DNA from 3 places in the Streptomyces sp. NPDC051315 genome. Region 1 is predicted to be linked to each of the others. Evidence: riboswitches for the same ligand, from Rfam matches in the RefSeq annotation. Region 1 holds a riboswitch; each other region holds the start of a gene.
What was found. A riboswitch is a leader RNA that binds a small molecule or an ion and turns the genes downstream of it on or off. The one in region 1 is predicted to bind thiamine pyrophosphate.
Positions count from the first base shown of each region.

Region 2: it holds a riboswitch for thiamine pyrophosphate, as region 1 does, so the genes downstream of both, thiO (glycine oxidase ThiO) here and ACIBBD_RS18895 (thiamine ABC transporter substrate binding subunit) in region 1, are expected to answer to the same signal.
Region 3: it holds a riboswitch for thiamine pyrophosphate, as region 1 does, so the genes downstream of both, thiC (phosphomethylpyrimidine synthase ThiC) here and ACIBBD_RS18895 (thiamine ABC transporter substrate binding subunit) in region 1, are expected to answer to the same signal.

Region 1 is NZ_JBITEN010000009.1:122,026-132,234, reverse strand. Features, by position in the region: gene pyrH (UMP kinase) at 1-533, shown strand, start outside; gene frr (ribosome recycling factor) at 727-1,284, shown strand; gene ACIBBD_RS18910 (phosphatidate cytidylyltransferase) at 1,284-2,465, shown strand; gene ACIBBD_RS18905 (SRPBCC family protein) at 2,628-3,089, shown strand; gene rlmN (23S rRNA (adenine(2503)-C(2))-methyltransferase RlmN) at 3,776-4,882, shown strand; TPP riboswitch at 4,940-5,046, shown strand; gene ACIBBD_RS18895 (thiamine ABC transporter substrate binding subunit) at 5,134-6,210, shown strand; gene ACIBBD_RS18890 (ABC transporter permease) at 6,186-7,895, shown strand; gene ACIBBD_RS18885 (ABC transporter ATP-binding protein) at 7,895-8,929, shown strand; gene ACIBBD_RS18880 (class I SAM-dependent methyltransferase) at 9,160-9,960, opposite strand; partial or broken gene ACIBBD_RS18875 (hypothetical protein) at 9,971-10,141, opposite strand; gene ACIBBD_RS18870 (hypothetical protein) at 10,166-10,209, shown strand, end outside.
Region 2 is NZ_JBITEN010000001.1:108,856-119,064, forward strand. Features, by position in the region: gene ACIBBD_RS00485 (hypothetical protein) at 1-718, opposite strand, end outside; gene metF (methylenetetrahydrofolate reductase [NAD(P)H]) at 775-1,698, opposite strand; gene thiE (thiamine phosphate synthase) at 1,976-2,623, opposite strand; gene ACIBBD_RS00500 (Rv2175c family DNA-binding protein) at 2,710-3,075, opposite strand; gene ACIBBD_RS00505 (NAD(P)/FAD-dependent oxidoreductase) at 3,207-4,448, opposite strand; partial or broken gene ACIBBD_RS00510 (hypothetical protein) at 4,565-4,957, opposite strand; TPP riboswitch at 5,010-5,121, shown strand; gene thiO (glycine oxidase ThiO) at 5,119-6,282, shown strand; gene thiS (sulfur carrier protein ThiS) at 6,279-6,479, shown strand; gene ACIBBD_RS00525 (thiazole synthase) at 6,483-7,277, shown strand; gene pknB (Stk1 family PASTA domain-containing Ser/Thr kinase) at 7,657-9,594, shown strand; gene ACIBBD_RS00535 (deoxyribonuclease IV) at 9,629-10,209, shown strand, end outside.
Region 3 is NZ_JBITEN010000003.1:178,126-188,334, forward strand. Features, by position in the region: gene ACIBBD_RS07165 (LacI family DNA-binding transcriptional regulator) at 1-775, shown strand, start outside; gene ACIBBD_RS07170 (metallophosphoesterase) at 1,447-2,529, shown strand; gene ACIBBD_RS07175 (hypothetical protein) at 2,723-3,604, shown strand; gene ACIBBD_RS07180 (VWA domain-containing protein) at 3,800-5,290, opposite strand; gene thiC (phosphomethylpyrimidine synthase ThiC) at 5,592-7,388, opposite strand; TPP riboswitch at 7,381-7,570, opposite strand; gene ACIBBD_RS07190 (hypothetical protein) at 8,063-8,326, opposite strand; gene ACIBBD_RS07195 (YibE/F family protein) at 8,579-9,832, shown strand; gene ACIBBD_RS07200 (SsgA family sporulation/cell division regulator) at 9,973-10,209, opposite strand, start outside.

The sequences.
Region 1 (10,209 bases):
TGGACCGGGCCCGCTCGGACTACATGGGCATGCTCGGCACCGTGATGAACTGCCTCGCCCTCCAGGACTTCCTGGAGAAGGAGGGCATCGACAGCCGCGTGCAGACCGCCATCACGATGGGTCAGGTCGCCGAGCCGTACATCCCGCTGCGCGCGGTGCGTCACCTGGAGAAGGGCCGCGTGGTGATCTTCGGCGCCGGTATGGGCATGCCGTACTTCTCCACCGACACCACCGCCGCGCAGCGCGCCCTGGAGATCGACGCCGAGGCGCTGCTGATGGGCAAGAACGGCGTGGACGGCGTCTACGACTCCGACCCGAAGACCAACCCGGAGGCGGTCAAGTTCGACTCCCTCGGTTACGGCGAGGTCATCACGCGCGAGCTGAAGGTCGCCGACGCCACCGCGATCACGCTCTGCCGCGACAACAAGCTCCCGATCCTCGTCTTCGAGCTTCTGGCCGAGGGCAATATCGCGCGGGCCGTCAAGGGTGAGAAGATCGGCACGCTCGTGGGTGACCAGGGCAGCCAAGCCTGAGCAGTGAACCCCCGGTCCGACCGGTGAAACCCCCGGTGCGCACGACAACACCGGACCGGGGGACGGACCCTGGTCGGGGGATGGACAATGTCCTGCCGGTCGGGAACCGTGCAGGAAGAAGACGCGACGCAGCCGGCCGCCGCCCCCGCAAGGAACCGCAGCCGGGCCTACTCAAGACACGCAGGAGCAAGTGGTGATCGAAGAGACCCTCCTCGAGGCCGAGGAGAAGATGGAGAAGGCCGTCGTGGTCGCCAAGGAGGACTTCGCCGCGATCCGCACCGGCCGTGCGCACCCGGCGATGTTCAACAAGATCGTGGCCGACTACTACGGCGCGCCGACGCCGATCAACCAGCTGGCTTCGTTCTCCGTGCCGGAGCCGCGCATGGCGGTCGTGACCCCGTTCGACAAGAGCGCTCTGCGCAACATCGAGCAGGCGATCCGCGACTCCGACCTCGGCGTCAACCCGAGCAACGACGGCAACATCATCCGTGTGGTGTTCCCGGAGCTCACCGAGGAACGCCGCCGTGAGTACATCAAGGTCGCCAAGGGCAAGGGCGAGGACGCCAAGGTGTCCATCCGCTCCGTCCGCCGCAAGGCCAAGGACGCCATCGACAAGCTCGTCAAGGACGGCGAGGTCGGCGAGGACGAGGGCCGCCGTGCGGAGAAGGAGCTCGACGACACCACCGCGAAGTACGTCGCCCAGGTGGACGAGCTCCTGAAGCACAAGGAAGCGGAGCTGCTCGAGGTCTGATGAACGACTCTTCCTGGGGCGCTCCGCCGCACGCCGGTTCACAGACCGGGTACTGGGGGCCCACCGACCGGGGATCTGTCCAGGGGGCCGCCCCGGCGGGTCCCGCGTACGATGCGCCTGAGGCGCAGCAGACTCGCCCCATGCCCATCGTCCCCGACGTACCCGCTCACGGCGGAAACCAGGATGACGACCGGGGGGCCGCCCGGCTGGGCGGCCCCTTGTTCCGAGACGAGACGTTCCACGGCGGGACGTCCCCGCACGAGACGTTCCGCGACGAGACCCCGTCGGCTCAGCCCCATGCGGCGGTGCCGCAGAATCCGGATCCCATGCCCGACTCCCCGCAGCCGGCGCCCGCACCGCAGAAGAAGAGCGCGGGCCGAGACCTGGGTGCTGCCATAGGTGTCGGCGTCGGGCTGGGCGCGGTGATCGTCGCCTCGCTGTTCGTCGTCAAGGCCGTGTTCGTCGGCGTGATAGCGGTCGCCGTCGTCGTGGGCCTGTGGGAGCTGACCAGCCGGCTGCAGGAGCGCAGGGGCATCAAGGCGCCGCTGGTGCCGCTCGCGCTCGGCGGTGCGGCGATGGTCGTCGCCGGGTACGTCCGGGGCGCCGAGGGCGCGTGGGTCGCCATGGCCCTGACCGCGCTGGCGGTCCTGGTCTGGCGTATGACGGAACCGCCGGAGGGTTACCTCAAGGACGTCACGGCCGGCCTCTTCGCGGCCTTCTACGTCCCGTTCCTGGCCACCTTCGTCGCCCTGATGCTCACGGCCGACGACGGGGCCCAGCGCGTGCTGACGTTCCTGCTCCTGACGGTCGTCAGCGACACCGGCGCGTACGCCGTCGGATGGCGCTTCGGAAAGCACAAGCTCGCTCCGCGCATCAGCCCCGGCAAGACCCGTGAGGGCCTGCTCGGGGCGGTGTCGTTCGCGATGGTCGCGGGCGCGCTGTGCATGCAGTTCATCATCGAGGACGGCACCTGGTGGCAGGGCCTGCTGCTGGGCCTCGCCGTCGCGGCCAGCGCCACCCTCGGCGACCTGGGCGAGTCCATGATCAAGCGGGACCTGGGCATCAAGGACATGGGCACGCTGCTCCCGGGTCACGGAGGCATCATGGACCGGCTGGACTCCCTGCTGCCCACGGCGCCGGTGGTGTGGCTGCTGCTGGTGCTGTTCGTGGGAGCCGGCTGACGGTTCCGTCCGCGGCCGAGCGGGCCGTGGTCGAGCGGGCCTCCGTCCAGGGCAGGGCGGGGGCCCGCTGTCGTGTCCACGAGTGGTCTCTCCCGGGGACGGGTGGGACGATTCTGCTGGAACCGCTCACAGGGGGGATCCTCCGGAAGGGGGCGGGCACCCATGTCCGACTTCCGCGAAACGATCGACATCGACTGCACCCCCGACGAGGTCTGGACGTACGTCGTCGACTCATCCCACCTGCCCGAATGGCAGGCGAGCGCGGTCGCGGCCGAGTCACTCGACGAGGGCCCGACGGGTGTCGGCTCCCGGGTCCGGGTCACCCGGCACGTCGGCAGCCGCGAGATCCCCATGACGATGCGGTACACGGAGTACGACCCGCCGCACGCCTGGGGCATGCAGGGCATCGACGGGCCCATCCGCCCGCACGTCCACGGCGAGATCACCCCGCTCGACGACGGCCGCCGCTCGCGCGTGACGCTGGAGGTCGACGTCGAGGGCAAGGGCATGGGCAAGGTCCTGCTGCCCCTGGTCGTACGCCCCCAGATGCGCAAGGAGCTGCCGGACAACGAGCGGAGGCTGAAGGAACGGCTGGAGCGCGGCGGCGGGATCGGGGCACCGTAGCGGGATCGGTGCACCGTAAAGGATCTGCGACACGGAGGGCTGTCTTGTGCCCGCTGGGCCGTCTCTGGGCGGTCAGGGCTCCTGGGCCGGGCCGAAGACACCGTCCAGGGCCCGGCGGGCGCGCTCGCTGCCGCTGAGAGGCCACCGGGGAGCTCACGGTGCCGCCCAGCACGCCGCCACCCGGGGGCGTTCCTTCCAACCGCAATGGAAGGGAACCACCATCAGGGCCGCGTTCATGAGGAGCGGCACCGTGAGCTCCCCGACGGGGCAGACGCCGACCGAGGCGGCCACCGGGAGGAACGGGCCGCCGCAGGGCAGCGGCTGGTGTAGTGCGGCGGTGAGTTTTCCGGACCGCCTTCTGCTCCCAGTGCCATGGCGCTCGCCCGTGGGGGCCGGGCGTCCCCGCCGGGTTGGATGGGATCCACGGCTTTGTTCCGGACAGTCCTCCGGCCCTTTGACTGCTTCGACGAATCCGTGGCTCCACGCCGGGCCGGGCCCCGAGGCTCTTCCGACGCGGTTGAGGGGCGCCGTCCGAGCAGGAGCCGGAGACCACTGCTGAAGGCTGCCCCGGGCCGCCCCCGGGCCGTGCGAAACCGACCAGCGCTGACAGACGCCGCCCACGGGTGATCACCCCCACCCCGCTCCGGCCCGGGACACCCGAGTCGATCTGCGACACTGGACGTGTTATGCCGAAGCCCGGAGAACTCACTTTCGTCGCCCCCCGCGGAGCCAAGAAGCCGCCGCGGCATCTCGCCGACCTCTCGCCCGCCGAGCGGAAGGAGGCGGTGGCGGAGATCGGTGAGAAGCCGTTCCGGGCGAAGCAGTTGTCGCAGCACTACTTCGCGCGGTACGCGCACGACCCGGCGGAGTGGACCGACATCCCCGCCGGGGCACGCGAGAAGCTGCGCGAGGCGCTGCTGCCCGACCTGATGACCGTGGTCCGGCACCTGTCGACCGACGAGGGCACCACCCGCAAGACGCTGTGGCGGCTGTTCGACGGGACGCTGGTCGAGTCGGTGCTCATGCGGTATCCCGACCGGGTCACCATGTGCATCAGCTCGCAGGCGGGGTGCGGGATGAACTGCCCGTTCTGCGCGACGGGGCAGGCGGGTCTCGACCGGAACCTGTCGACCGCGGAGATCGTCCACCAGATCGTGGACGGCATGCGGGCGCTCAGGGACGGGGAGGTCCCGGGCGGACCGGCGCGGCTGTCCAACATCGTCTTCATGGGCATGGGCGAGCCCCTCGCCAACTACAAGCGGGTCGTCGGCGCGATCCGTGCCCTCACCGACCCGGCGCCGGACGGGCTCGGGCTGTCGCAGCGCGGGATCACCGTGTCGACCGTGGGGCTGGTTCCGGCCATCCACCGCTTCTCCGACGAGGGCTTCAAGTGCCGGCTCGCGATCTCGCTGCACGCGCCGGACGACGAGCTGCGCGACACCCTCGTCCCGGTGAACACCCGGTGGAAGGTGCGCGAGGTGCTCGACGCCGGCTTCGAGTACGCCGAGAAGTCCGGGCGGCGGCTGTCCATCGAGTACGCCCTGATCCGTGACATCAACGACCAGGCCTGGCGGGGCGACCGTCTCGGGCGGCTGCTCAAGGGCCGTCCGGTGCACGTCAACCTGATCCCGCTGAACCCGACCCCGGGCTCGAAGTGGACCGCTTCCCGGCCGGAGGACGAGAAGGCGTTCGTCGAGGCCATCGCGGCGCACGGGGTGCCCGTCACCATCCGGGACACCCGTGGCCAGGAGATCGACGGGGCGTGTGGTCAGCTCGCCGCCACCGAACGGTAGTCTGACCGGCGTCAGCACCACCATCGGTATTCGGCACCTTCACAGTCAGACACCTTCATATTCCGACAGGGGAGCGCCACAGCGCTGAGAGTGCGGCAACCGGCCGCAGACCCTCTGAACCTCGCCCAGGTCATTCTGGGTAGGAAGTTCGGTCATCACTCGAGCTGTTGCGCCCTGCCCGGGACCGGCGGATCTTCGCGGGTCCCGGGCAGGGCCGCGTCTCTTCCTGGCCCACCCCAGGAGGAAAACCAGTGCACACCAAGACGTTCCTGGCCGCGGCGGTCGGCCTCGGTCTCGTCACGCTGTCCGCGTGCGGTTCGACCGGGTCCGGCGGTGACGGCTCCGGCTCCAAGACCGTCACCCTCGTCAGCCACGACTCGTGGGCCGTCTCCAAGACCGTGCTCGCGGACTTCGAGAAGCAGTCCGGCTACACGGTCAAGGTCCTCAAGGACGGCGACGCCGGGCAGGCCGTCAACAAGGCCATCCTCACCAAGGACAACCCGCAGGGCGACGTCTTCTTCGGCGTCGACAACACACTCCTGTCGCGGGCCCTGGACAACGGGCTGTTCCAGTCGTACGAGGCCAAGGGGCTCGACCAGGTCGACGCCCGGTACCAGCTCGACGCGGACAAGAACCGGGTCACGCCCGTCGACCACGGTGACATCTGCGTCAACTACGACAAGAAGTACTTCGCCGACCACAAGCTGGCCCCGCCGGCCTCCTTCGACGACCTGACCAAGCCCGCCTACAAGAACCTGCTGGTCACCGAGAACGCCTCCACCTCCTCGCCGGGCCTCGGCTTCCTGCTCGGCACCGTCGCGAAGTACGGCGACGACGGCTGGGAGGGGTACTGGTTGAAGCTCAAGGCCAACGGCGTGAAGGTGGTCGACGGCTGGGACCAGGCCTACAACGAGGAGTTCTCCGGTTCGGCCGGCGGGAAGAAGGCCGGCGCCGACCGGCCGCTCGTCGTCTCCTACGCCTCCTCGCCGCCCGCCGAGGTGATCTACGGCGACCCGAAGCCGACGACCGCCCCGACCGGTGTCGCCGCCGGCACCTGCTTCCGGCAGATCGAGTTCGCGGGGCTGCTGAGCAACGCGAAGAACAGCGCGGGCGGCAAGGCCCTGATCGACTTCCTGATCGGCAAGGAGTTCCAGGAGGACATGCCGCTCAACATGTTCGTCTACCCGGTGGTGAAGGGCGCCGCCGTGCCCGCCGAGTTCACGCGGTACGGCCCGGCCGCCGAAAACCCCGAGACCATGGAACCGGCGAAGATCGCCGCCGAGCGCGACGGCTGGGTCAAGTCGTGGACCTCGCTCGTCCTGAAGTGACCGACGCGCGCACCACCCGGCGCGGGAACGCGGCGCGGCTCGGACTGATGGCCCTGCCCGTCGCGTTCTTCGGCGTCTTCTTCGCCTACCCCGTCGCCGCGATCGTCTCGCGCGGGCTGGGCGGCGACGGGGGCCCGCACCTCGGGCGGCTGTGGGACGTGCTCGGGCAGTCCGACATCCGGCACGTGCTGTGGTTCACCACCTGGCAGGCGCTCGCCTCCACCGCGCTCACCCTCCTGCTCGCCCTGCCCGCCGCGTACGTCTTCGCCCGCTTCACCTTCCCCGGCCGGCAGATCCTGCGGGCCGTGGTGACCGTCCCGTTCGTGCTGCCGACGGTCGTCGTGGGTACGGCGTTCCTGGCGCTCCTCGGACGGGGCGGGCCGCTCGACGAGCTGTGGGGCGTACGGCTGGACACCACGGTGTGGGCCATCCTGCTCGCGCACGTCTTCTTCAACTACGCGGTCGTCGTGCGGACCGTGGGCGGGCTGTGGGCGCAGCTCGACCCGCGGCAGGAGGAGGCGGCACGGATGCTGGGCGCGTCGCCGTCGCGGGCCTGGCGTCAGGTCACGCTCCCGGCGCTCGCGCCCGCCGTGGCGGCGGCCGCGCTCATGGTCTTCCTCTTCACCTTCACCTCCTTCGGCGTGGTCCAGATCCTCGGCGGGCCGACCTTCTCGACCCTGGAGGTCGAGATCTACCGGCAGACCTCGGAGATCTTCGACCTGTCCACGGCGGCCGTCCTCACGATCGTGCAGTTCGCTTCCGTCGGCGCGATCCTCGCCGTGCACGCCTGGACCGTACGGCGGCGGGAGACCGCGCTGCGGCTGGTGGACGCCTCCGTGACGGCGCGGCGGCCGCGCGGGGCCGGGCAGTGGGTGCTGCTCGCCGGGGTCCTCGCCACCGTGGTCGTGCTGGTCCTGCTACCGCTGGCGGTGCTGGTGCAGCGCTCGCTGGACGCCCCCGACTTCGCCTACTACCGGGCGCTGACCAGGAACGACGGCAACGTCTTCCTCGTCCCGCCGATCGACGCGATCGGCAACTCACTGCAGTATGCCCTCGTCGCCACCGTCATCGCCGTGCTGGTCGGCGGGCTGGCGGCCGCGGCCCTGACCCGGCTGCCCCCTTCCCGGCCCCGCGCGCACGGGGGCGCCTTGGTCGCCGCCCGCTTCGTCCGCGGGTTCGACGCGCTGCTGATGCTGCCGCTCGGCGTCTCCGCCGTCACCGTCGGCTTCGGTTTCCTGATCGCGCTCGACGAACCCCCGCTGAACCTGCGCGGCGCCTGGATCCTGGTGCCGCTCGCGCAGGCGCTGGTCGGCGTCCCCTTCGTCGTGCGGACCATGCTGCCCGTGCTGCGGGCGGTGGACGAACGGCTGCGGGAGGCGGCGGCGGTGCTGGGAGCGTCGCCCTGGCGGGTGTGGCGGGAGGTGGACCTGCCGATGGTGCGGCGGGCGCTGCTCGTCGCGGCCGGGTTCGCCTTCGCGGTGTCGCTCGGCGAGTTCGGCGCGACGGTGTTCATCGCCCGGCCCGACAACCCGACGCTGCCCGTCGCGGTGGCGCGGCTCCTCGGGCGGGCCGGTGAACTCAACTACGGGCAGGCGATGGCCCTTTCCACGATTCTGATGCTGGTGTGCGCGGTGGCCCTGTTGGTGCTGGAGCGGCTGCGGACCGACCGGACGGGAGAGTTCTGATGCTGCTGCGGCTCGAGGGTGCGACCGTGCGGTTCGGCGGGCGGGCGGTGCTCGACGCCGTCGATCTGGCCGTCGCCGAGCACGAGGTGGTGTGTGTGCTCGGGCCGAGCGGCAGCGGCAAGTCGACCCTGTTGCGGGCGGTGGCCGGGCTGCAGCCCCTGGACGCCGGACGGGTGGTGCTCGACGGGCGCGACCAGTCGGGGGTCCCCGCGCACCGGCGGGAGCTCGGCCTGATGTTCCAGGACCACCAGTTGTTCCCGCAGCGGGACGTGGGCGGCAACGTGGCCTTCGGCATGCGGATGCACGGAGCGCCGAAACGCCAACAGCAGGAGCGGGTGGGGGAGCTGCTGGAGCTGGTCGGGTTGCCGGGCGCCGCCCGCCGGGCCGTCGCCGCGCTCTCCGGCGGTGAGCAGCAGCGGGTCGCGCTGGCCCGTGCGCTCGCGCCCCGGCCCCGGCTGCTGATGCTGGACGAGCCGCTCGGGCAGCTCGACCGGTCGCTGCGGGAGCGGCTGGTCGTCGAACTGCGGGAGTTGTTCGGCCGGTTGGGCACCACCGTGCTCGCGGTCACCCACGACCAGGGCGAGGCGTTCGCGCTCGCCGACCGGGTCGTGGTGATGCGGGACGGGCGGATCGCCCAGTCCGGTACGCCCCTCGAGGTGTGGCAGCGGCCGGCGGACGCGTTCGTGGCCCGCTTCCTCGGCTTCGACAACGTGGTGGAGGCGAGCGTCGCCGGGGAGGCCGCGGACACGCCGTGGGGCAAGGTGCCGGTGCCGGCCGGTTCCGCGCAGGGGACCCGCACGCTGCTGGTGCGGCCGGCCGGGGTGCGGCTGGCCGGCGCGGACGAGGGCCTGCGCTGCACGGTCGCCGCCCGCACCTTCAAGGGCACCCACGTCGCCGTGCACCTCCAGCCGGCGGACGCGCCCCGTCTGGAGGCGGCGTGCGCGCTGCGGCTTGCGCCGGAGGTCGGGGACACGGTCGGGGTGGCGTTCGACTCGGCCGAGATCGTCGTGCTCGAAGGACCGGCCCCGCCCTAGTGCCGCACCGCAGACGTTCCGCCGATGGCTCTCGGGCGGTGCGGTGTTTGTTGATGGCGTCGATGTCGAGGCGGTCATGCGTGGTGCGGGTGCCCCACGGTTGCCAGCACCATGAGCGACGCGGAATTGCCGAGGCCGGGTGTTCGCGGTTTGTGTATCAGCAGGGTCGTTGCCCACCTGACCCAGCCGCCCGCCGGCCTCACTGCTGACCTGGCCCGGCCGCTGGAGGGTCAGTGACCGGCGCCAGCCTTGACCGCTTTCGTGGCGAAGTAGCCGGGGAGCCAGCCGGCGGTGGCCTCCGAGTGGTGCGGCGCCTCGGCGAAGCCGGTGATGGCGAAGCCCGCCGCGATCTGCCCGCCGAGCTGCTCGGTGAGCGTGTGGCTGTACTCCACCGGCGCGTCGAGGCCCCACAGCCGTTCCCGCTCGGCGGGCTCCAGGTGGGTGAGGTCGCTGTAGGGCAGGCGGTGGCGCACCACCAGCTCGCCGCGCGCCTCCAAGGACTCGGCGTCGAAGAGGTAGACGTCCGGGTTGAGGAAGCCGGACAGCAGCGTCCCGCCGGGGCGCAGCACGCGGTGACACTCGCGCCAGACCGGCGCCAGCTCCGGGATGAACAGGTTGGAGACCGGGTGGACGACAAGGTCGAACGAGGCGTCCGGGAACGGGCTCAAATCGCGCGCGTCGCCGAGCACGGTGCGTAGGTCGAGCCCCTCCCGCGCCGCGACCATCTCGTCCTGCGCCAGCTGGCGGGGCGAGTTATCGAAGACGGTCACCCGCGCGCCCGCCGCGGCCAGCACCGGACCCTGCTGCCCGCCGCCGGAGGCGAGGCAGAGCACGTCGCGACCGGCGATCTCCGGCGGGAACCAGGTCGGGTCGACCGGCTCGTACCCGATCAGGACGATGGACCACTGGCCGGCCCGCGCCTTCGCGATCACCTCGGGGCCGACCGGGCGTGACCACTCGTTGCCCTCCTCCACCTCGCGGTCCCAGGCGAGGCGGTTGTGCGCGACGGGGTCGACGGGAGTCTGGCTCATACGCCGTACCCTAGTTGCTCCACCGCACAGGTTCCGCCGATGGCTCTCGAGCGGTGAGGTGCCTGTTGATGGCATCGATGTCGAGGTGGTCGGGATCGAAGGTGCCGCCGATCCAGTCGAGGAGTTCCTCGTGCTGCTCGTGCTGGGGGCCGGTGATCGCGGCGATGAAGTCCGCGTAGCCCCAAGGGCCGCCGTCAGTCCTCGGGTGGCCAGGCTCGACGGCCGGTCAGGCAGCGCGGGTAGGTGGCA
Region 2 (10,209 bases), on a different contig from region 1:
ACGGGTCGGAGTAGGCGGCGTACTGCTGCTCGCCGGAGGTGTCGTAGCCGTACTGCTGCTGGCCGTAGCCCGCGTAGCCGTCGTAGCCGTAAGCCTGGTCGGCGCCCTGGGCGGCCGCCGCGTACTGGTCCTGGGGCTGGTCGGCGGACGCGTAGGCGGAGTCGCCGTATATGCCGTAGGAGCCGGTGTCGTCGGGCATGGGCTGCGGCTCGTAGACGGCGGTGGTCTCGGCGGCCGTGGGGTCGGTGGTGCGGGCCGCGGGGGTGAAGACGTCGTCGCGGTCGTCGTCGTAGGCGTCCCCGTCCCGGCCGTACGACACGCTGTCGACACCGAACGGGGCCGCGCCGTCGCGGGCGAGGTCGTCGGCCGCGTAGCCGGCCTCGGTCGCCTCCAGGTCGGAGACCTCCAGGGTCGGGTCCTTGCGCTCGCCCTTGCCGCGGCGGCGCTTGGTGCCGTCGGTGCCGGGGCGGCTGACGGCCCAGCCCTCCGCGAAGCCCCGGCGGAACGACAGCGTCACGTAGGTCTGGCCGACCGCGAAGGCGGCCGCGCCGAGACCGATGACGATGACGGACGGGATCAGCACGCCCAGCACGACACCGAGGAAGCCCCCGAACGCCAGCAGCCGCCAGCGCAGCCGCGCCTTGTACTGCAGCAGCACCTCGCCGAGCAGCCACAGCGCGACAATGCCGAACGCGATGTAGAGGACCGTCCAGCCCATGTACGCCCCTCTCCCAGTGGCCGCTCCGCAGTGTGTCGTACGGACGTGCGACCGGTCTAGGCCTGCGGCGGGTGGTGCAGGCCCAGGTTCTCGTAGATTTCCAGCGTCGCCGTGGAGTTGTTCAGCGTGATGAAGTGCAGTCCGGGCACTCCCTCGGACAGCAGCCGTGCGCAGAACTCCGTGGCGAAGTCGATGCCAATGGAGCGTACAGCGGCCGGATCATCTTTGGCTGTGAGGATCCGCTCTTTCAGGGCGGCCGGGAAGTGGGCGTTGCTGAGCTTGGGCAGCCGCTCCAGCATCTTCACGCTCGTCACCGGCAGGATCTCGGGGATGACCGGGGTCTCGCAGCCGGCCGCCGCCACCCGGTCACGCAGACGCAGGTAGGACTCGGGCTGGAAGAACATCTGTGTGATGGCGTAGTCGGCGCCGGCCCGGCACTTGTCGACGAAGTGCCGCACGTCCGTGTCCCAGTCCTCGGAGCGCGGGTGCATCTCGGGGAAGGCGGCGACGCCGACGCAGAAGTCGCCCGACTCCTTGATGAGCCGGACGAGCTCGGCGGCGTAGGTGAGGCCTCGGGGGTGCGGCACCCACTGGCCCATGGGGTCGCCGGGCGGGTCGCCGCGCACGGCGAGCATGTTGCGGATCCCGGCGTCGGCGTACTGACCGATGATGTTGCGCAGTTCGGCGATGGAATGGTCGACGGCCGTGAGGTGCGCGACCGGGGTGAGGGTGGTGTCGACGACGATCTGCTGCGTCTCCTTGACCGTGGTCGCCCGGGTGGAACCACCCGCGCCGTAGGTCACGGAGACGAAGTCCGGGGACACCGCCTCGACCCGGCGGAGGGCGTTCCACAGGCTCCGCTCACCCTTGGGGGTCTTCGGCGCGTAGAACTCGAACGAGTACGTCGTCTTGCCGGTGGCCAGGATGTCGCGCACGGTGCGGGCGCGGTCGGTCCTGGTGGATGCGGTTCCGAGGGCCATACCCGCAGGTTAGCCAGGGGGAGGCGGTCACCCAACCGGATCTCGGGCATTTGCCCGATTTGTCGATTTGTTGTCCACCCCTTGGACACCATGCGGGGTCCGGGGAACCTCCGGACTCAGGCCTGACGCGAGTCCGGCTCGGGCCCGGCTCGAATACGGGCTCGAACGTGGATCGAAGCCCACTCACGCCCTGCCCCGGACCGGCTCGGGCCCCGGCCCTGCTCAGGACCGGCTCAGGCCCTGCTCCGGACCCGGTCGAACCCGGCTGGGCCCCGTATCAGGCCTGGCTCAGCCGCTTGGCGAACTCCTCCGCCGCGGCACCCGGGTCGTCCGCCTCCGTGATCGCCCGGACCACCACGACCCGGCGGGCGCCCGCCTCCAGCACCTCGTCGAGGCGGGTGAGGTCGATGCCGCCGATGGCGAACCAGGGACGGTCGGTGCCGAGGGACGCCGTGTAGCGGACCAGGTCGAGGCCGGGGGCGTGGCGGCCGGGTTTGGTGGGGGTCGGCCAGCAGGGACCGGTGCAGAAGTAGTCCACGCCCTCCTGGACGGCGGCGGCCTCGGCCTCCGCCTCGGCATGCGTGGAACGGCCTATGAGGACGTCGGCGCCGAGCACGGCCCGGGCCGCGGGGACCGGCAGGTCGCCCTGGCCGAGGTGGAGGACGTCGGAGCCGGCGGCGTGGGCCACGTCCGCGCGGTCGTTGACCGCGAGCAGCTTGCCGTGGCGGGCGCAGGCGTCGGCGAACACCTCCAGGTGTTCCAGCTCCTCGGCCGCCTCCATGCCCTTGTCGCGCAGCTGGACGATGTCGACGCCGCCCGCGAGGACCGCGTCCAGGAACTCCGGGAGGTCGCCCTGGCGCTTCCGGGCGTCCGTGCAGAGGTAGAGGCGCGCCTCGGCGAGGCGGGTGCGGGCGGTGTCGGGCATGCGTGGGTCCCCCGGGGGCGGTGGGTACGGCCGCGGCGGCGCGCGCCGCCGCGGCCGTACACCAGGCGGTTGTTCGGATCAGCGGGTCAGACGGCCAGCGCCTGGGCGCGGCGCTTCACCTCCGTGCCGCGATTCTCGCTCAGGGCCTGCGCCGGGGTGCCGGGCAGGCTCGGGTCGGGGGTGAAGAGCCACTCGATCATCTCTTCGACCGTGAAGCCGTCGTCCCGCAGCAGCGTCAAGGTGCCGGCCAGGCCCTTGACGACCTTGTCCCCGTCGATGAAGGCGGCGGGGACGTGCAGCGCGCGGTTCTCGCCACGGCGCACGGCGACGAGCTGGCCCTCCTTGACCAGCTGCCGGACGCGCGTCACCTCGACGCCGAGCTTCTCGGCGATGTCGGGCAGGGTGAGCCAGGCGGGGACGAGAGCATCGATCTTTGCGTCAATCTCGGTCACGGGAACAAGCCTGCCATCTGCCACTGACAGTCGGAAGCCGGGTCACCCCGGCAGGCCCGATCGGCAAGGCGTTCGGATCGGGCCGTCACCGCGGTCTTCCCTCCAGGCGGGCCCCGGCGCCTCCCCTCGGATCAGGCCGTCGCCGCCTTCAGCGGTCTCGCCGGGTCCACGAGCAGCCGCGGGTCCATCGGGGTGCCGGCCTCGATCAGCCTGCGCCCCTGGGCGAGGTCGCGCGGGCGGCCCACCGCGAGGAGGGCGACCAGCCGGTCCTCACGCAGCCAGCACACCGTCCAGGCCGGTCCGGACGGGTCGCCGCGCCACAGGGTGGCGTCGGCACCGGTGTGGTGGCCGGCGTACTGGACGAAGCGGTCGAACTGCTCCGACCAGAAGTACGGGACCGGGTCGTAGACCGCCGGGGGCTCGCCGGTGGCCTCGGCGAGGATGTTCGCGGCGACCGTGCGCGGGCCCTGGAGGGCGTTGTCCCAGTGGTGGACGAGGAGCCGCTCGCCGTACCTCCCCGACGGGAAGGAGGCGCAGTCGCCGACCGCGTACACGTCCGGCGCGGAGGTGCGGAGGTGGACGTCGGCCACGACCTCGCCCTGCGGGCCGAGTTCGATGCCGGAGCCGGCCAGCCAGGCCGTGGCGGGGCGGGCCCCGATACCGACCACGACGGCGTCGGCGGGCAGCCGCGAGCCGTCGTCGAGGACGACCGCGCCGGGCTCGACGCGCTCCACGCGCGCGTGGGTGCGCAGTTCGGTGCCGCTGTCGGCGTACCAGGCGGCCATCGGGGCGGCGACCTCGGCGGGCAGGGCGCCGGCCAGCGGCCGGTCGGCGGCCTCGACCACGGTGACCGCGCAGCCCGCCTCGCGCGCGGCCGTGGCGAACTCGGCGCCGATCCAGCCGGCGCCGACGACCACGATGTCGCGCTGCCGGGCGAGCACGGGCCGCAGCCGTTCGGCGTCGTCGAGGGTGCGCAGCAGGTGGACGCCGGGCACGCCCTCGGCACCGGGCAGCCGGATCGGTTCGGCGCCGGTGGCGAGGACGAGGACGTCGTACGGGACGGGGCCGGTCTCGGTGTCCAGTTCGTGGTCGGCGGTGCGTACGCCGAAAGCCTCGCTGCCCAGTCGGAGCCCGATGGCGAGGCTCTCGAAGTCGACGTCGAAGGCGGAGCCCTCCGCCTTGCCGAGCAGGACGGCCTTGGACAGCGGGGGCCGGTCGTAGGGCTGGTGGGGTTCGGCGCCGATCAGGGTCACCGGGCCGGTGAAGCCCTGTTCGCGCAGGGCGACCGCGGTCTGCACCCCCGCCATGCCCGCGCCGACGACGACCACGCGCCGCACCGGCGGCCTGCTCTCTTCCTGCGTCTGCTCGCTCACCTGATCACCTTAGACACCTGACGATTCGTCAGTCATCCGTCGTGCTCCGTGACCTGCTCCACAACGCCCGCGTCGGCATGCTCAGCGCCGCGCTCCCCCGCGCCCGCGCCGGCACGCTCGTCGACCTGCTCCACCACGCTCGTCCCGCTGCCCGGCTGCGACTCCCACTCCCACGCCTCGTCGAGGCGCAGCCGGCCGTCGGGCAGCTCCACGACCGTCGAGACGCAGTGCCCGGAGGACGTCGTCCCGTCGTGCTTGAGCTGGACGTACCGGAAGTCGAGCCGGTCCCCCTCCCGCGTACCCACCAGATGCCCGCGCACGACGTCCCCTCCCGCGTAGTCGGCCCAGATCACATGGTCCCGCTCGTGGTACGCGAAACGGGTGCGGGTGCCGACCTGGCCGGGGGCCTGGTCGGCGACGGGGGCGAGGACGAGACCGTCGAGGGACCTGTGGGACGGGGCGTGGTCCCCCGTTCGGGAGTGGTGAGGGGAGACGGGCGGGCGGGGCACAGGCGGAGGCTCCCTTACTGAGTCGTGCGGGGTCGGGCTAGGGTGGCCAACGTAGAGCACTCGCGGGAGCCCGGACGCACCGGGCTGAGAGGGAGGCTGGCGGCCTCCGACCGTACGAACCTGATCCGGGTCATGCCGGCGAAGGGAGGGGCTGGACGCCCATGTCCTCACGTACGTCAGACGTCCTCGTCGTCGGGGGCGGCATCATCGGGCTCGTCACGGCGTGGCGGGCCGCGCAGCGCGGGTTCGCCACGGCGGTGGTGGACCCGGAACCGGGCGGCGGGGCCGCGCAGGTGGCGGCGGGGATGCTGGCCGCCGTCACCGAACTGCACTACGGCGAGCAGACACTGCTCGGCCTGAACCTCGCGTCGGCCCGCCGCTACCCGGACTTCGCGGCCGAACTCACCGAACTGACCGGCCACGACCTCGGCTACCGCCGCTCGGGCACGCTCGCGGTGGCGATGGACGCCGACGACCGCGCCCATCTGCGCGAACTGCACGCCCTGCAACGGCAGTCGGGGCTGGAGTCAGAGTGGCTGTCCGGGCGGGAGTGCCGGCGCCTGGAGCCGATGCTCGCGCCGGGGGTGCGCGGTGGGCTGCGGGTGGACGGCGACCACCAGATCGATCCGCGGCGGCTGGCGGGGGCGCTGGTGGCGGCGTGCGAGCGGGCGGGCGTGGTCTTCCACCGGACCTGGGCCGACCGGCTGTCCGTGGTGGCCGGCCGGGCCGCCGGGGTCCTCACGCGCGCGGGTGCGGCGTTGGGCGCGGGGCAGGTGGTGCTCGCGGCCGGCAGTCTCAGCGGGCGGCTCGCCGGGGTGCCGGACGAGGTGCTGCCACCGGTGCGGCCGGTGAAGGGGCAGGTGCTGCGGCTGACCGTGCCCCAGCGGTACGCGCCGTTCCTGACCCGGACGGTGCGGGCCGTGGTGCGCGGCAGCCAGGTGTACCTGGTGCCGCGGGAGGACGGCGAGCTGGTCGTCGGGGCGACCAGCGAGGAGCTGGGCTGGGACACGACGGTGACGGCGGGCGGCGTGTACGAGCTGCTGCGGGACGCGCACGAGCTGGTGCCCGGGATCACCGAGCTGCCGCTGACGGAGACCCGCGCGGGACTGCGTCCGGGGTCGCCGGACAACGCGCCGCTGCTCGGGCCGACCGAGCTGGACGGGTTGCTGCTGGCGACCGGGCACTACCGCAACGGCGTCCTGCTCACGCCCGTGACCGGTGACGCGATGGCGCATGTCCTGGCCACCGGTGAACTCCCCGACGAGGCCCGTCCGTTCACACCCCGGCGCTTCGGCGCCGCCGCACTCTCGGAGCAGCGCGCATGAACATCTCCGTCAACGGGGAAGCCCGGGAGGTCGCTCCCGGCACCGCCCTCGACGCCGTCGTACGGTCCCTGACCGCGGCGCCCTCCGGGGTGGCCGCCGCGCTCAACGAGACCGTCGTCCCGCGCGCGCGATGGTCCGCCACGGCCCTCACCGAAGGGGACCGTGTGGAAGTCCTCACGGCCGTCCAGGGAGGCTGAGCCATGGCCGACGATCCCTTCGTCCTCGGCGGTACGACCTTCTCGTCCCGTCTGATCATGGGTACGGGCGGTGCGCCCAGCCTGGAGGTGCTGGAGCGGGCGCTGGTCGCCTCCGGGACCGAGCTGACGACCGTCGCGATGCGGCGGGTGGACCCCTCGGTGCACGGCTCGGTGCTGTCGGTGCTGGAGCGGCTCGGGATCCGGGTGCTGCCGAACACGGCGGGCTGCTTCACCGCCGGGGAGGCCGTCCTGACGGCGCGCCTCGCGCGGGAGGCGCTGGGGACCGACCTGATCAAGCTGGAGGTCATCGCCGACGAGCGGACCCTGCTGCCGGACCCGGTCGAGCTGCTCGACGCGGCCGAGACGCTGGTCGACGACGGGTTCACGGTGCTGCCGTACACCAACGACGATCCCGTGCTGGCGCGGAAGCTGGAGGACGTGGGGTGCGCGGCGGTGATGCCGCTGGGATCGCCCATCGGGTCGGGGCTCGGGATCCGCAACCCGCACAACTTCCAGCTGATCGTCGAGCAGGCGCGCGTGCCGGTGATCCTGGACGCGGGGGCCGGTACGGCGTCGGATGCGGCGCTGGCGATGGAGCTGGGGTGCGCGGGGGTGATGCTGGCGTCGGCGGTGACGCGGGCGCAGGATCCCGAGCGGATGGCTCTGGCCATGCGGGCGGGGGTGGAGGCGGGCAGGCTGGCCCGGCTGGCGGGGCGGATCCCGCGGCGTCACTTCGCCGAGGCGTCGTCTCCCGCGGAGGGCTTGGCCGTGCTGGACCCCGAGCGACCTGCGTTCTGACCGCGGCTCCGGTCCCGCCCCGACTCCCGCCCACGCACCACCGCTCCCCATCGAACCAGAGGTGACCGTCGCCCGGGGCCCCGAGCCCCGTCGGCGGCGGTCGCGCCGTGCGGCGCCGGAGCCCGAGCACCCCGCAAGCGTGACCGCGGCTCCGGTCCCGCCCCGACTCCCGCCCACGCACACCACCCGATTCCCGTCGGACAAGAGGTGACCGTCGCCCGGGCGCCCGAGCCCCGTCGGCCACGGTCGCGCCGTCGGCCGCTGCCGCCCCGTCGGCGGTTGCCGCCCCGTCCGGCGCCGGTCACAGCTCCGCTTCAGTCATGCCCCGATCAGGGCGGAAGAGGGGGGAGTGTCCGTGGGGGCTCGTACACTCGCGTGCGTGGACACGACCCTTCAGGACCCTCTGGTCGGGCAGGTGCTCGACGGGCGTTATCGCGTGGACGCGCGGATCGCGGTCGGCGGGATGGCCACGGTCTACCGGGCCGTGGACACCCGCCTCGACCGGGTCCTCGCGCTCAAGGTGATGCACCCGACGCTCGCCACGGACGCCTCGTTCGTGGACCGCTTCATCCGCGAGGCGAAGTCCGTCGCGCGCCTGGCGCACCCGAATGTCGTCCAGGTGTTCGACCAGGGGACCGACGGATCGTACGTCTACCTCGCCATGGAGTACGTCGCCGGCTGCACCCTGCGGGACGTGCTGCGGGAGCGCGGGGCGCTGCAGCCGCGGGCCGCGCTGGACATCCTCGAACCGGTGCTCGCCGCGCTCGGTGCCGCGCACCGGGCCGGGTTCGTGCACCGGGACATGAAGCCCGAGAACGTGTTGATAGGGGACGACGGGCGGGTCAAGGTCGCCGACTTCGGGCTCGTACGGTCCGTGGACACCGTCACCAGTACCACCGGTGCCGTCCTCGGCACCGTCGCGTACCTCGCGCCCGAGCAGATCGAGCAGGGCACCGCGGACGCGCGCGTGGACGTGTACGCGTGCGGGGTCGTGCTCTACGAGATGCTCACCGGTGACAAGCCGCACGACGGGGACTCCCCCGCCATCGTGCTGTACAAGCACCTGCACGAGGACGTGCCCCCGCCCTCGGCCGCCGTGCCCGGCCTGCCGTACGAGCTGGACGACCTGGTCGCCTCGGCCACCGCCCGCACCCCGGACGTCCGGCCGTACGACGCCGTGGCGCTGCTCGCGCGGGCGCGGGAGGCACGCGCCGCGCTCGGCGCCGAGCAGCTGGACGCGCTGCCGCCGCAGGCCCGCTCCGCCGAGCACGACAACGCCGAGGACCGGACGAGCGTGATCCCGCGCTCACTGACCGTGCCCCGGCCGCTGCCGGTCGACGAGGACGCGGACCGCGCGGGCGAGGACGCGATGAACCGGACGTCCCGGTTCGGGGCGGAGCCTCCCCTGCCTCCCCGGCGCCGTTCCGGGCCGCCCCGGCGCGGGCTGCTCGCGATCGTCACCGCCGTCCTGCTGGTGCTCGGCGTCGGCGCGGGCGTCTGGTACATCAACTCCGGCCAGTTCACCAAGGTGCCGGCGGTCCTGACACAGACCCAGGCGCGGGCCGAGCAGCGGCTGGAGGCGGCCGGGCTCGAGGTCGGCGCGGTCAAGCACGAGTACAGCGACACCGTCAGGCGCGGCACGGTGATCAGTACCGACCCTGAGCCGGGCAGCCGCATCCGCAAGAACGACGCCGTGACCCTCGTCGTCTCCGACGGCCCCGAGACGGTGAAGGTGCCGTACCTGAAGGGCACCCGGCTGGCCAAGGCCAAGGCACGGCTGAAGGAGGACGGTCTGGAGCCGGGCATGGTCAGGGAGGCGTTCAGCGAGGACGTCGCCAAGGGCGCCGTGATCAGCAGCGACCCCGAGGCGGGCACCGAGCGGCGTGCGGGCTCGGCGGTCGCCCTCGTCGTCAGCAAGGGCAGCCCGGTCGACGTCCCGGACGTCACCGGCGACGACCTGGACGACGCCAGGGCCGAGCTGGAGGAGGCCGGCCTCAAGGTGAAGGTCTCCGCCGAGAGGATCAACTCCGAGCACGACAAGGGCCAGGTCGCCGCCCAGTCGCCGGGCCCGGAGAAGCAGGCCGCCGAGGGTGACACGGTCACGCTGACGCTGTCCAAGGGTCCGGAGATGGTCGAGGTCCCGGACGTGGTGGGCGCGAGCGTCGACGACGCGAAGAAGCTGCTTCAGGGCTCCGGCTTCGCGGTCAAGGAGGACCGGGGCCTGCTGGGGCTGTTCGGGGACACCGTGAAGAGCCAGTCCGTGGAGGGCGGCGAGACCGCGCCCAAGGGGTCGACGATCACGATCACCATCCGGTGACCGGCCGCTCGGCGCGGCATGACACCCTGAACGGGTGAGTCCCCAGCACCCCTTCCCCTCCCGCAACCCCGTCGGCGGCCATGTCCCGGTGGCCGGCGGTCTGCACTCGGTGGGCCTGTCGTACGCCCACGACCTCAAGGCCGAGACGGTCCAGGTCTTCGTCGCCAACCCGCGCGGCTGGGCCACCCCGGCCGGGAACCCTCGGCAGGACGAGGCGTTCCGGCAGGCGTGCGCGCAGGCGTCGATCCCGGCGTACGTGCACGCGCCGTACCTGATCAACTTCGGCTCGCACACCGAGGCCACGGTCGAGAGGTCGGTGGAGTCGCTGCGGCACTCGCTGCGCCGCGGGCGGGAGATCGGCGCGCTGGGCGTGGTGGTGCACACCGGGAGCGCGACGGGCGGGCGGGAGCGGTCCGTGGCGCTGAAGCAGGTCCGCGAGCACCTGCTGCCGCTGCTGGACGAGCTGACCCACGACGACGATCCGTTCCTGCTGCTGGAGTCCACCGCCGGCCAGGGCGCCTCGCTCTGCTCGCGGACCTGGGACTTCGGGCCGTACTTCGAAGCGCTGGACGCCCATCCGAAGCTCGGGGTGTGTCTCGACACCTGTCACATCTT
Region 3 (10,209 bases), on a different contig from region 1:
CGCGGCCCTCGCCCGCGGCTACGCCCTCGTCATCCTCCCCGCGACCTCACGCCACGACGTGTGGTCGAACGTCGCCCTGGACGGCACGGTCGTCATCGACCCCTCCGACCAGGACCCAGTGGTCAGCGAGCTCGTCCGGCAGGGCTTACCGGTCGTCTCCGACGGCCGCCCGGCCGGTCCGCTCCCCGTCACCGCCTGGGTCGACAACGACCACGAGGCCGCCGTCCTCGACATCCTCGACCACCTCGCCGACGCCGGCGCCCGCCGCATCGGCCTGCTCACCGGCACCAGCACCGACACGTACACCCACCTGTCCACCAGCGCGTACTTGCACTGGTGCGAACGGGTCGGGCAGGCCCCGGTCTACGAGGCCTACCCCGCCCACGACCCGTGCGCGGGCGCCGTCGCCGCCGACCGGCTGCTGGCCCGCCCCGACCGCCCCGACGCCGTCTACGGGCTGTTCGACCCCAACGGCACGGACCTGCTCGCCGCCGCCCGCCGCTACGGCCTGCGCGTCCCGGAGGACCTGCTGCTGGTGTGCTGCAGCGAGTCCACCGTGTACGCCAACACCGAACCCCCCATCACCACCCTCTCCCTGAAGCCGCGCCGCATCGGCACGGCGGTGGTCCAGCTGCTCATCGACGCCATCGAGGGCGTCGAGTCGGACCAGCCCGTCGAGCAGGTGATACCGACCGAACTGATCGTGCGTACCTCGTCCCAGCGACGTCCGCAGCGCACGACGGTGAGTGCTCCTCGGGCCCCCGAGGAGACATAGCGGCGGACCGTACGTGCCCCCGAGGCACGCGGCCCGGGGGCCCGGTCCTCACCGGCGCCGAGTGGGGCGTACGGGTGCGGTGCAGGGGCGCGCTCCGGGGTGAGTGCCTCCTGAGGGAGACGCGCCGTCTGCCGACATCGCCGACCGCCCCGGGCGCCGGGCGGCCGCGTGGTCGGGGTCGGCCTACGGCAGGCCGCCGCTCCGGCCCCGGTGGAAGCCTGGACGGAGTCGGGCTGGGGAGGCTGTGAGGTCCACGGAGAGGTGTCCCGCCGCCTCCCGCCGACGGCGTTCGCCGGAAGGACCACGCGGATGCCGTACCGGTGGCGGATGCCGTGCCGGTGGCGGCACCAGTGGCGCGTGCCGGCCGTACCGGTGGCGGCTCGCGGCCCCTCGGGACGGAGACCCACGCCCTCCCCCCTGGTTCCGGTGCGTGACGGGTGGCGTGCGGGGCGCGAAGGTGTGGCACGGTGTGCTCGGGTGAATTCGGAGACTGCCGAAGCCAGTCCAATCGGGGCGAAAGCCGCGGTGAACCCGCGGCTTGCTCTGATTCAGCACCCCTGGGTCATCACACGGCACGATTCGCATTCCTATGATGGGCCCACGGCACCGCGGGCCGTCGCGACCAGGCAGTCCGAAGCGGTGCAGATGCGGCGCGATGGTGGAGGGGTCTGATGACTCAGGGGGCCGGTCAGGGACCCGAGGTGGAGCGTACGGCGACGGTGCGCGATTTCCGGGTGCCTGCATACGTCCACGAGACCGGTCCGTACGCTCACGGCGCGCATCCCGGGAACGCGGCTCCGCCCCTCGAGGATCCGCTGGAGCACCCCGAGGGCTACACGCCCACCCAGCGCGACCTGCCGGTGATCAACCGGGGCGACACGCTCCAGGTGACCGTCGAGCCCGCGGCCGCCCAGGCACCGCAGCCCGCGGCCGGCCCGGGTCCGCTGTTCGTCGTCGGCGACGTGCACGGCTACCTCGACGAACTGATCTCCGCGCTGCAGGACAAGGGCCTCATCGACACGGCCGGCCACTGGTGCGCGGGCACCGCCCGGCTGTGGTTCCTCGGCGACTTCACCGACCGGGGCCCCGACGGCATCGGCGTCATCGATCTCGTGATGCGGCTGTCCGCCGAGGCCGCCGCGGCAGGCGGCTACTGCAAGGCGCTCATGGGCAACCACGAGCTGCTCCTGCTCGGCGCCAAGCGCTTCGGCGACACCCCCGTCAACTCCGGGGCCGGCACCGCCACCTTCCAGGCGGCCTGGCTGCTCAACGGCGGCCAGAAGTCCGACATGGACCGCCTCCAGGACCACCACCTGCAGTGGATGGCCCGTCTCGACGCCGTCGAGGAGGTCGACGGCCATCTCCTCGTCCACTCCGACACCACCGCCTACCTCGACTACGGCGACTCGATCGAGGCGGTCAACGACACCATCCGCGAGACGCTCACCCGCAACGACGCGGACGAAGTGTGGGACCTGTTCCGCAAGTTCACCAAGCGCTTCTCCTTCCGCGACGAGGGCGGCGCCGACGCCGTCCGCTCGCTGCTGGATACGTACGGCGGCACCCGCATCGTTCACGGCCACAGCCCGATCCCGTACCTGCTGGGCGAGGTCGGGTCCGAGGACGGCGAGGACACGGCCGGTCCCGTGGTCGAGGGACCGCACGTCTACGCCGACGGACTGGCCATCGCGATGGACGGTGGCGTGACGATGGCCGGAAAGCTGCTGGTCCAGCAACTGCCGCTGGCTGTCTGACCGTTCACGCGTCCGGTGTCGACCGAACCGGACGCGTCCGCCGACGCCGCAGGCCAGGGGCCAATTTCAGCAAACCCCCTGTTACCTCATGCCGTCGCCGCTCTACCATCGCTCTATCCGTAGCAGGCTCCCCTCCGTTTCTGCCCGACGGCTCGTTGGCATGCGAGCCCCAAGCCCTACGGAGCATCGGGGGATGCACATGAACAGCGTTCCGCGGCACCTGCACAGCGAGGACCGCCAGGAGTACGAGCGGGTCCTCGACGAGGCGCTGCGCTCCGCACCACACCACCCGGAACTGACCGCTGTCGGTCAGCGGCTCAATGTCGAACAGCTGCGCACCATGGCGCTCAACGCCACCGCACTCATCACGGCGGCCGCGGCGACCGAGTACCAGCACTATGTGAAGGTTCGCGAGGAACTGCGCAACCCGGCGCCGTCCACCCCTTCGTCGCCCCCGCACGAGTCCGGCTCCGGTGAGCCGGGTGTGGGCGGGATGGGGCTCGCCACCACCATGGGGGACGCGGCCCAGGTCGCCGAGACCGGAGCGGGCGCCGTCGCCGTCGCCGCCGTCCTCACCCCCGTACTCGCCGGAACCGCCGCGGTGATCTTCCTGCTCGTCGGATACGTCCTCCGGATGCTCGACCCCGAGCAGTCGTTCGCCCAGGCCATGGTGACCACCGGATGGGCGTTCGGGGGCATCGCCGCGGCCTCGATCCTCGTCGCCACCGTCGGACTCCTGCTCACCGCCCTGCGCAACCGGCCCTCCCTGGAGGCCGGACCGTACGCCGAACTGAGCGAGGAGGTGGCCCGAGCCAAGGAAGCCTGGCGGAAAGCCCTGCTGGAACGGGGCATCCTGCCGTTTCTGCGCGAGGCCCTCGCCGACCCCGGCGCGGCCGCCGCACTGCACTCCGAACCGGCCCCACCGGCGCCCAGCGGCCGTCTGCCGAAGATCGGCTACGACCGTCCGGGATTCAGCAGCCCCGACGACGGACGCTCGGCCGGTTCGCGTCCCAGCTTCAGCAGCCCGGACTACACCAGCCCGGACTTCGGAGGCCCGGAACACCAGCCGGAATAGGCCTTCGGCTTGCGCCCCCGCCGCAGGGGAGCGCAAGCCGGACGCCCGGCCGGCCCGGATCGGGGGAGTCACCCGACCGTGCGGCGGGACCGCCGCGCCCCGGTCGTGGCGAGCGCCCGTCCCGACGGCCGGCCCGTCACGCGCCGCCGGCCCGTCGCCGTCGGCGCCGCCCGCGCGCAGGCAGCATCGGCGAGGTCAGAGGATGCCCGCCCGGCCCGCCGCCGTGACCCAGGACGGGAACTCGGACAGGAGTCGGTCGTACAACTCCTGGTCCGGGACGGTGCTGATGTCGTCCACGGCGAAGAAGCCGACGTTGTCCACGCGGCGCCCCGGAAGGGTGTCGAAGCGTTCCAGCACCCCGTAGTTGGACCGGCCGAGGCCCACGAACTGCCAGAAGATCGGCTCCTCCACCGCGGCACGCAGTTCCCGTTCGATCGCGGCGTCCCGGTAGACACCGCCGTCGGAGAAGAACAGCACCAGGGTCGGAGCGGCCGCCGGATTCTCCCGTACGTACTCTCTGACCTGGGCGATCGCCTTCTGCTCCTCGTTCTGGATGCCGACCGTCCGCATGTCGACCTGCCCCGGCTCCAGACCCTTCCTCGGCTTCTTGCCCCGGCGGAAGAGGCTGATCTCTCCCACCCGTACATGCAGCCGCAGCCACTCGGGGAGCTCCCCCAGACGCAGGTCGGGAAGGCGGGCCGCGTGGGAGGCGAACGTCCAGGCCTGCATCTCGCCGTCGTCGTCGAGCTGGGCCGCCACGGCCGCCATGCGCTCCACGACGTCCGCCACCACGCCCCGGGAGTAGAGGAAGGCCATGGAACCGGAGGCGTCCAGGACGAGGATCACCCTTGCTCTCACCCCCGCCGCTCCCCGTTTGCTCAGACTGACGGCCACCTGCTCCTTGCGCAGGGACAGCCGCTTGCGCATGTCGACGGGGAGCCGCTCCTCACCCTTGGTCAGGCGAGGGGCGGAAGGGGGCTGGGCGGAAGGCGCAGGGGAAGGGGTCTGGGCGGGAGGGGCCGGCCGGACGGGGGGTGTGGGGGGAGGCGGTGCCTGGGCGATGGGGGGTGTCGTCGGCGAGGCGGTCGTTGTGGGAAAGGCGGTCGTCGAGGACGAGGGGACCGGCGACGCCGGGGAGACGGTTGCTGACGGATCGTCATCGATGGTGATCCCGAAGTCGGTGGCCAGTCCCGCCAGCCCGGAGGCATACCCCTGCCCTACCGCACGGAACTTCCACCTCCCCTCGCGCAGGTACAACTCGCCGCCGATGAACGCCGTTTCCATCTCCCCCTGCATCTCGAAGCGCGCGAGCTCGGCCAGGCTCCCGGCGTCGAGCAGCCTCAATGTCAGGCCGCTGACCTGCCCGAAGGTGCCCCCGTCCGCCGACGCGCACAGCTCCACGCGCGTGACGGCACTCTCCAGCGCACGCAGGTCGACCTCCACCGCGTCCGTCGTGACACCGGCGTCGCTGCGCTTCCCCAGGTGGGTCACGGCATCGGAGGCATGCCGCGGCTGGTTGTAGAAGACGAAGTCCCGGTCGTCCCGCACCCTCCCGGCCGCGGTCAGCAGCAGTGCCGACGCGTCGACATCCGGCCCACCGGCCCTCTCGGTCCAGCTGATCTCGACGCGCACGGCCGACGCGTCGACCGGCAGATTGGCGCCCTTGCTCATGGATCGCGCTGTCATGGAGCCAGTCTGCCGACCCACGCCCGCCGAGCAACCGTCTTGGCATGACCGGGCACGGCCACACCGCGGTCAGGGGAGACCCGCATCCCCCGTGCCGGCGGCACTGTCAGGAGCGGCCCCCTGTGCTCCGACGCCGGGGTTCGGCCGCCGTGGGCACAGGGGTGGTGCTCGCCGGGGCTCACCTCACCGGCGAGCACCCCACTTGAATTGAGGCGAGGGCGGGCCCGCCGCGGTGGGCCCGCCGCGGCGGTGTGAGCCGACGCGGGCGGGCACGGGCCGGCGGGGCCGCGGCAGGTGGAGGTCAGTCCGCCAGCGGCAGATACACCCTGTTGCCCGCCGCCGCGAACTCCTTCGACTTCTGGGCCATCCCCTCCTCGATCTCCGTGCGCGTCCCACCGTGTTCGCGGCGGATGTCCTGGGAGATCTTCATCGAACAGAACTTCGGCCCGCACATAGAGCAGAAGTGAGCGGTCTTGGCCGGCTCCGCCGGCAGGGTCTCGTCGTGGAACTCGCGGGCCGTGTCCGGGTCGAGGGCCAGGTTGAACTGATCCTCCCAGCGGAACTCGAAACGGGCGTCGGACAGCGCGTCGTCCCATTCCTGCACACCGGGATGCCCCTTGGCGAGGTCGGCTGCGTGGGCGGCGATCTTGTAGGTGATGACGCCGGTCTTGACGTCGTCACGGTTGGGCAGGCCCAAGTGTTCCTTGGGCGTGACGTAGCAGAGCATGGCCGTGCCCCACCAGGCGATCATCGCGGCACCGATGCCGGAGGTGATGTGGTCGTACGCCGGCGCGACGTCCGTCGTCAGTGGGCCGAGCGTATAGAACGGAGCTTCATCGCAGATCTCCTGCTGAAGGTCGATGTTCTCCTTGATCTTGTGCATCGGGACATGTCCCGGGCCCTCGATCATCGTCTGAACATGGAAACGCTTCGCGATCCGGTTGAGTTCCCCGAGCGTGCGCAACTCCGCGAACTGCGCCTCGTCGTTGGCGTCCGCGATCGAGCCGGGCCGCAGGCCGTCGCCGAGCGAGTACGTGACGTCGTAGGCGGCGAGGATCTCGCAGAGCTCCTCGAAGTTCTCGTAGAGGAACGACTCCTTGTGGTGGGCCAGGCACCACGCCGCCATGATCGAGCCGCCGCGCGAGACGATGCCGGTCTTGCGGTTCGCCGTGAGCGGGACGTACGGCAGGCGCACGCCAGCGTGGACCGTCATGTAGTCCACGCCCTGCTCGGCCTGCTCGATGACCGTGTCCTTGTAGATCTCCCAGGTCAGCTCCTCGGCCTTGCCGTCGACCTTCTCCAACGCCTGGTAGAGCGGCACCGTGCCGATGGGGACGGGAGAGTTGCGCAGGACCCATTCGCGCGTGGTGTGGATATTGCGGCCGGTGGACAGGTCCATGACCGTGTCGGCGCCCCAACGGGTCGCCCAGGTCATCTTCTCGACCTCCTCCTCGATCGAGGAGGTCACGGCGGAGTTGCCGATGTTGGCGTTGACCTTCACCAGGAACCGCTTGCCAATGATCATCGGCTCGATCTCCGGGTGGTTGACGTTCGCGGGCAGGACCGCCCGGCCCGCCGCGATCTCCTCACGGACCACCTCGGGTGCCACGTTCTCCCGGATGGCCACGTACTCCATCTCGGGGGTGATCTCTCCTCGGCGTGCGTACGCGAGCTGCGTGACCGCCTTGCCGTCGCGACTCCGGCGCGGCAGCCGGGGACGCCCCGGGAAGACCGCGTCGAGGTTGCGCAGCCCACCGCGCGGCGAGGTGTGCTTGATGCCGTCGTCCTCAGGACGGACGGGGCGGCCCGCGTACTCCTCCGTGTCGCCGCGGGCGATGATCCAGTTCTCCCGCAGTGGCGGTAGGCCCCTGCGGACGTCGGTTTCCACGAGCGGATCGGTGTATGGGCCGGAGGTGTCGTACAGCGTGACCGACTGCCCGTTGGTGAGGTGCACCTGACGGACCGGCACCCGCAGGTCGGGGCGCGGGCCCTCGACGTACGCCTTGTGCCAGCCGATGGACTTCCCGGCCTCCCCGTTGGCGGAGATCTCGGCGGAGATCTGCGTGGAGGCAGGCGTGCGTGCGTCCTTGTTGGTCATGAGACCTACTCCCTACGCCGGCATTACCCGGTAACAGGTTCAGCGGTCGACGCAGCGGCTACCGTCTGCCGGCGTTTCATGTGAAACATCACTCGATACCGATGACGTTCCACGTGAAACATCGCAAAGACGGAGGTCAGCGCCCTCTCAGCCCGGTGCTCCGAGCTCCCGCGTGTGCAAAGGTTGACCCCACGCTAGCGGCAATTCGGGCGCGGTGAACAGAGGGCCCCCCTCGTTCTTGCGATGATCGGTCGGTGACCACGACACACCATCCCCCGTTCCCACCGCCCGAGCCGCCCCGCGGAACGGGTGCCGGACGCGGCCAGGGTCCCGGCTCCGGCCGTGACCATGGCCCGGGTGCCGGACGCGGTGCCGATGCCGGATCCGGTCCTGGTGCCGGGTCCGGTCCTGGCGCTGGTGGTCGGCCCGGGTCCGGTGCCGGTGATCAGTCGGCTCCCGGTGCCGGTGGCCAGTCCGGTCCTGGTGCCGGTGGTCGGCCCCGTCCTGGCGACGGCCGCGATTTCAGCAGCGGGCAGGCCCAGGGTCCCGGATGCGGCGGCGGTCGTCCTGACTTCGGTGGCGTGCAGAGGCCTGGTGGCGCGCAGAGGCCTGCTGGCGCTCAGGCGCCGGGAGGTGGCTACGGCGGGCCCGGTTTCGGTGGCGGTGAGCACGGCTCACGCGGCGCCGGGCTCGGGCACGGTGGTGGCGAGCAGGGCTCCCGTACCTCCGGGCCGGGTCCTGGCGCCGGCGAGCGCGGTCCGGGTGGAGCCGGTCCCGGTGGCGTCGCTCCCCGTGGCGCCGGTCCCGGCGGAGGCGGTCCCGGCGGAGGCGGTCCCGGCGGAGGCGGTCCCGGCGGGAGCGGCCCCCGTGGCGGGTATGAGGGTGGTCACGGCCATGGTCACGGTCACGGCCCTGACGACGGGCACAATGGCGGGCACGGCCCCGGTTCCGGGGGCGGTTACGGCCAGGGTTCCGGTGGCGGCCCCGGTTTCGGTGGCGGCTACGGCCAAGGTTCCGGTGGCGGGCAGGGCCCGGACTCCGGTGGCGGCTACGGCCCGGGGCACGGTGGCGGCCACGGCCCCGGTTCCGGTGGCGGCCACGGGCACGCGCACAGCCACGGTCACGGTCCGGCCGCCCCCGTCTCCCAGCACCTGCGCAAGGTCATCGCGGCGATCCTCATCCCCTTCGCCGTGGCCGTGCTGACCGGACTGGTCGTGCTGTGGCCCGGCGGTGCTCCGCCGCACGAGCGCACGGGCGTCGGCTTCGACCGGCAGACCCAGCAGGCGACGGTCACCAAGGTCGTGAGCGTGAGCTGCTCGTCGGTGAACGCCTCCGGCGGCACCCCGACCGGCGACACCTCCACGGCCGAGGGCTCCTCCGCCCAGCAGCAGGCGAACGGCACCTGCAAGCAGGCCACGATCCGGGTGGACAGCGGCAAGGACAAGGGCCGTACCTTCACGGAGATCGTGCAGCCCGACCAGTCACGGCAGCTGGAAGAGGGTCAGGAGGTCGTGGTCGCCTACGAGCCCTCCGCGCCGAGGGACCTGCAGTACTCGGTCACCGACGTGAACCGCCGCCTCCCCCTGGGACTGCTGGCCGCCATCTTCGCCGTCGCCGTCGTGGTCGTCGGGCGACTGCGGGGCGTCATGGCTCTGGTCGCGCTGACCATCAGCTTCCTGATCCTCAACTTCTTCATCCTGCCCGCGATCCTGCAGGGGTCGAACCCGCTGGTCGTGGCCGTGGTGGGCGCCAGTGCCATCATGCTGATCGCGCTCTACCTGTGTCACGGCCTCTCGGCCCGCACCTCGGTCGCGGTACTCGGGACGCTCATCTCGCTGTTGCTGATCGGCGTCCTCGGCTCGTGGTTCAACGACTGGGCCGCGCTGACCGGCAACACGGACGACAACACCGGTCTCATCCACGGCCTGTATCCGTCGATCGACATGAGCGGTCTGCTGCTCGCCGGCATCATCATCGGCTCGCTCGGTGTTCTCGACGACGTGACGGTCACCCAGACGTCGGCGGTCTGGGAGCTGCACGAGGCCAACCCGTCGATGGGCTGGCGCGGGCTGTACCGGGCCGGCATCCGGATCGGCCGGGACCACATCGCCTCCGTGGTCAACACGCTGGTCCTCGCCTACGCCGGCGCGGCACTGCCGCTGCTGTTGCTCTTCTCGATCGCCCAGAGCAGCGTCGGCACGGTCGCCAACAGCGAGCTGGTCGCCCAGGAGATCGTGCGCACGCTGGTGGGCTCGATCGGTCTGGTCGCGTCGGTGCCGGTGACCACGGCCCTGGCGGCCCTGGTGGTCTCGGCCGACCGACCGCAGCCCGGTACGGCAACCGGTACGGCCCCGGACGCGGCGCCGGGGACAGCGCCGGCCGGTGCGGGCGGCCCGGTGCCCCAGGCAGCCCGGGGCGGTCGCGGCAGGCGGCGCAAGCGCTGACGCGGTGGGCGTGCGAGCCGGTACCGACGGCCGGTCCGCACGTCCGTCGCTTCCCATTCCCGGGCCACGGGTAAGGAGAAGCGTTCCTGCACCTCCCCACCCATGCCGAAGCGTTCCGCCACCGTTCGCCGCCGCACCCCTCAGCCGGCGCTCTGCTCCTCCGCCAGGATCCGGTCCAGCGCCTCGTCGAGATGAGCGTCGAAGTCGGCGAGTGCGCCCTCCTGGCCCAGTGGCACCAGCTTGTCGGTGCGGTCGAGGAAGGCGACGAGGGGTGCCGCCGAGGAGCGGAACACCGCCTGGTCGCCCCCTACCTGAAGCCGGATCAGCACCTCGCTCAACGAGTCCGGGTCGACCGGTGAGACCCGGACGTCCCCCTC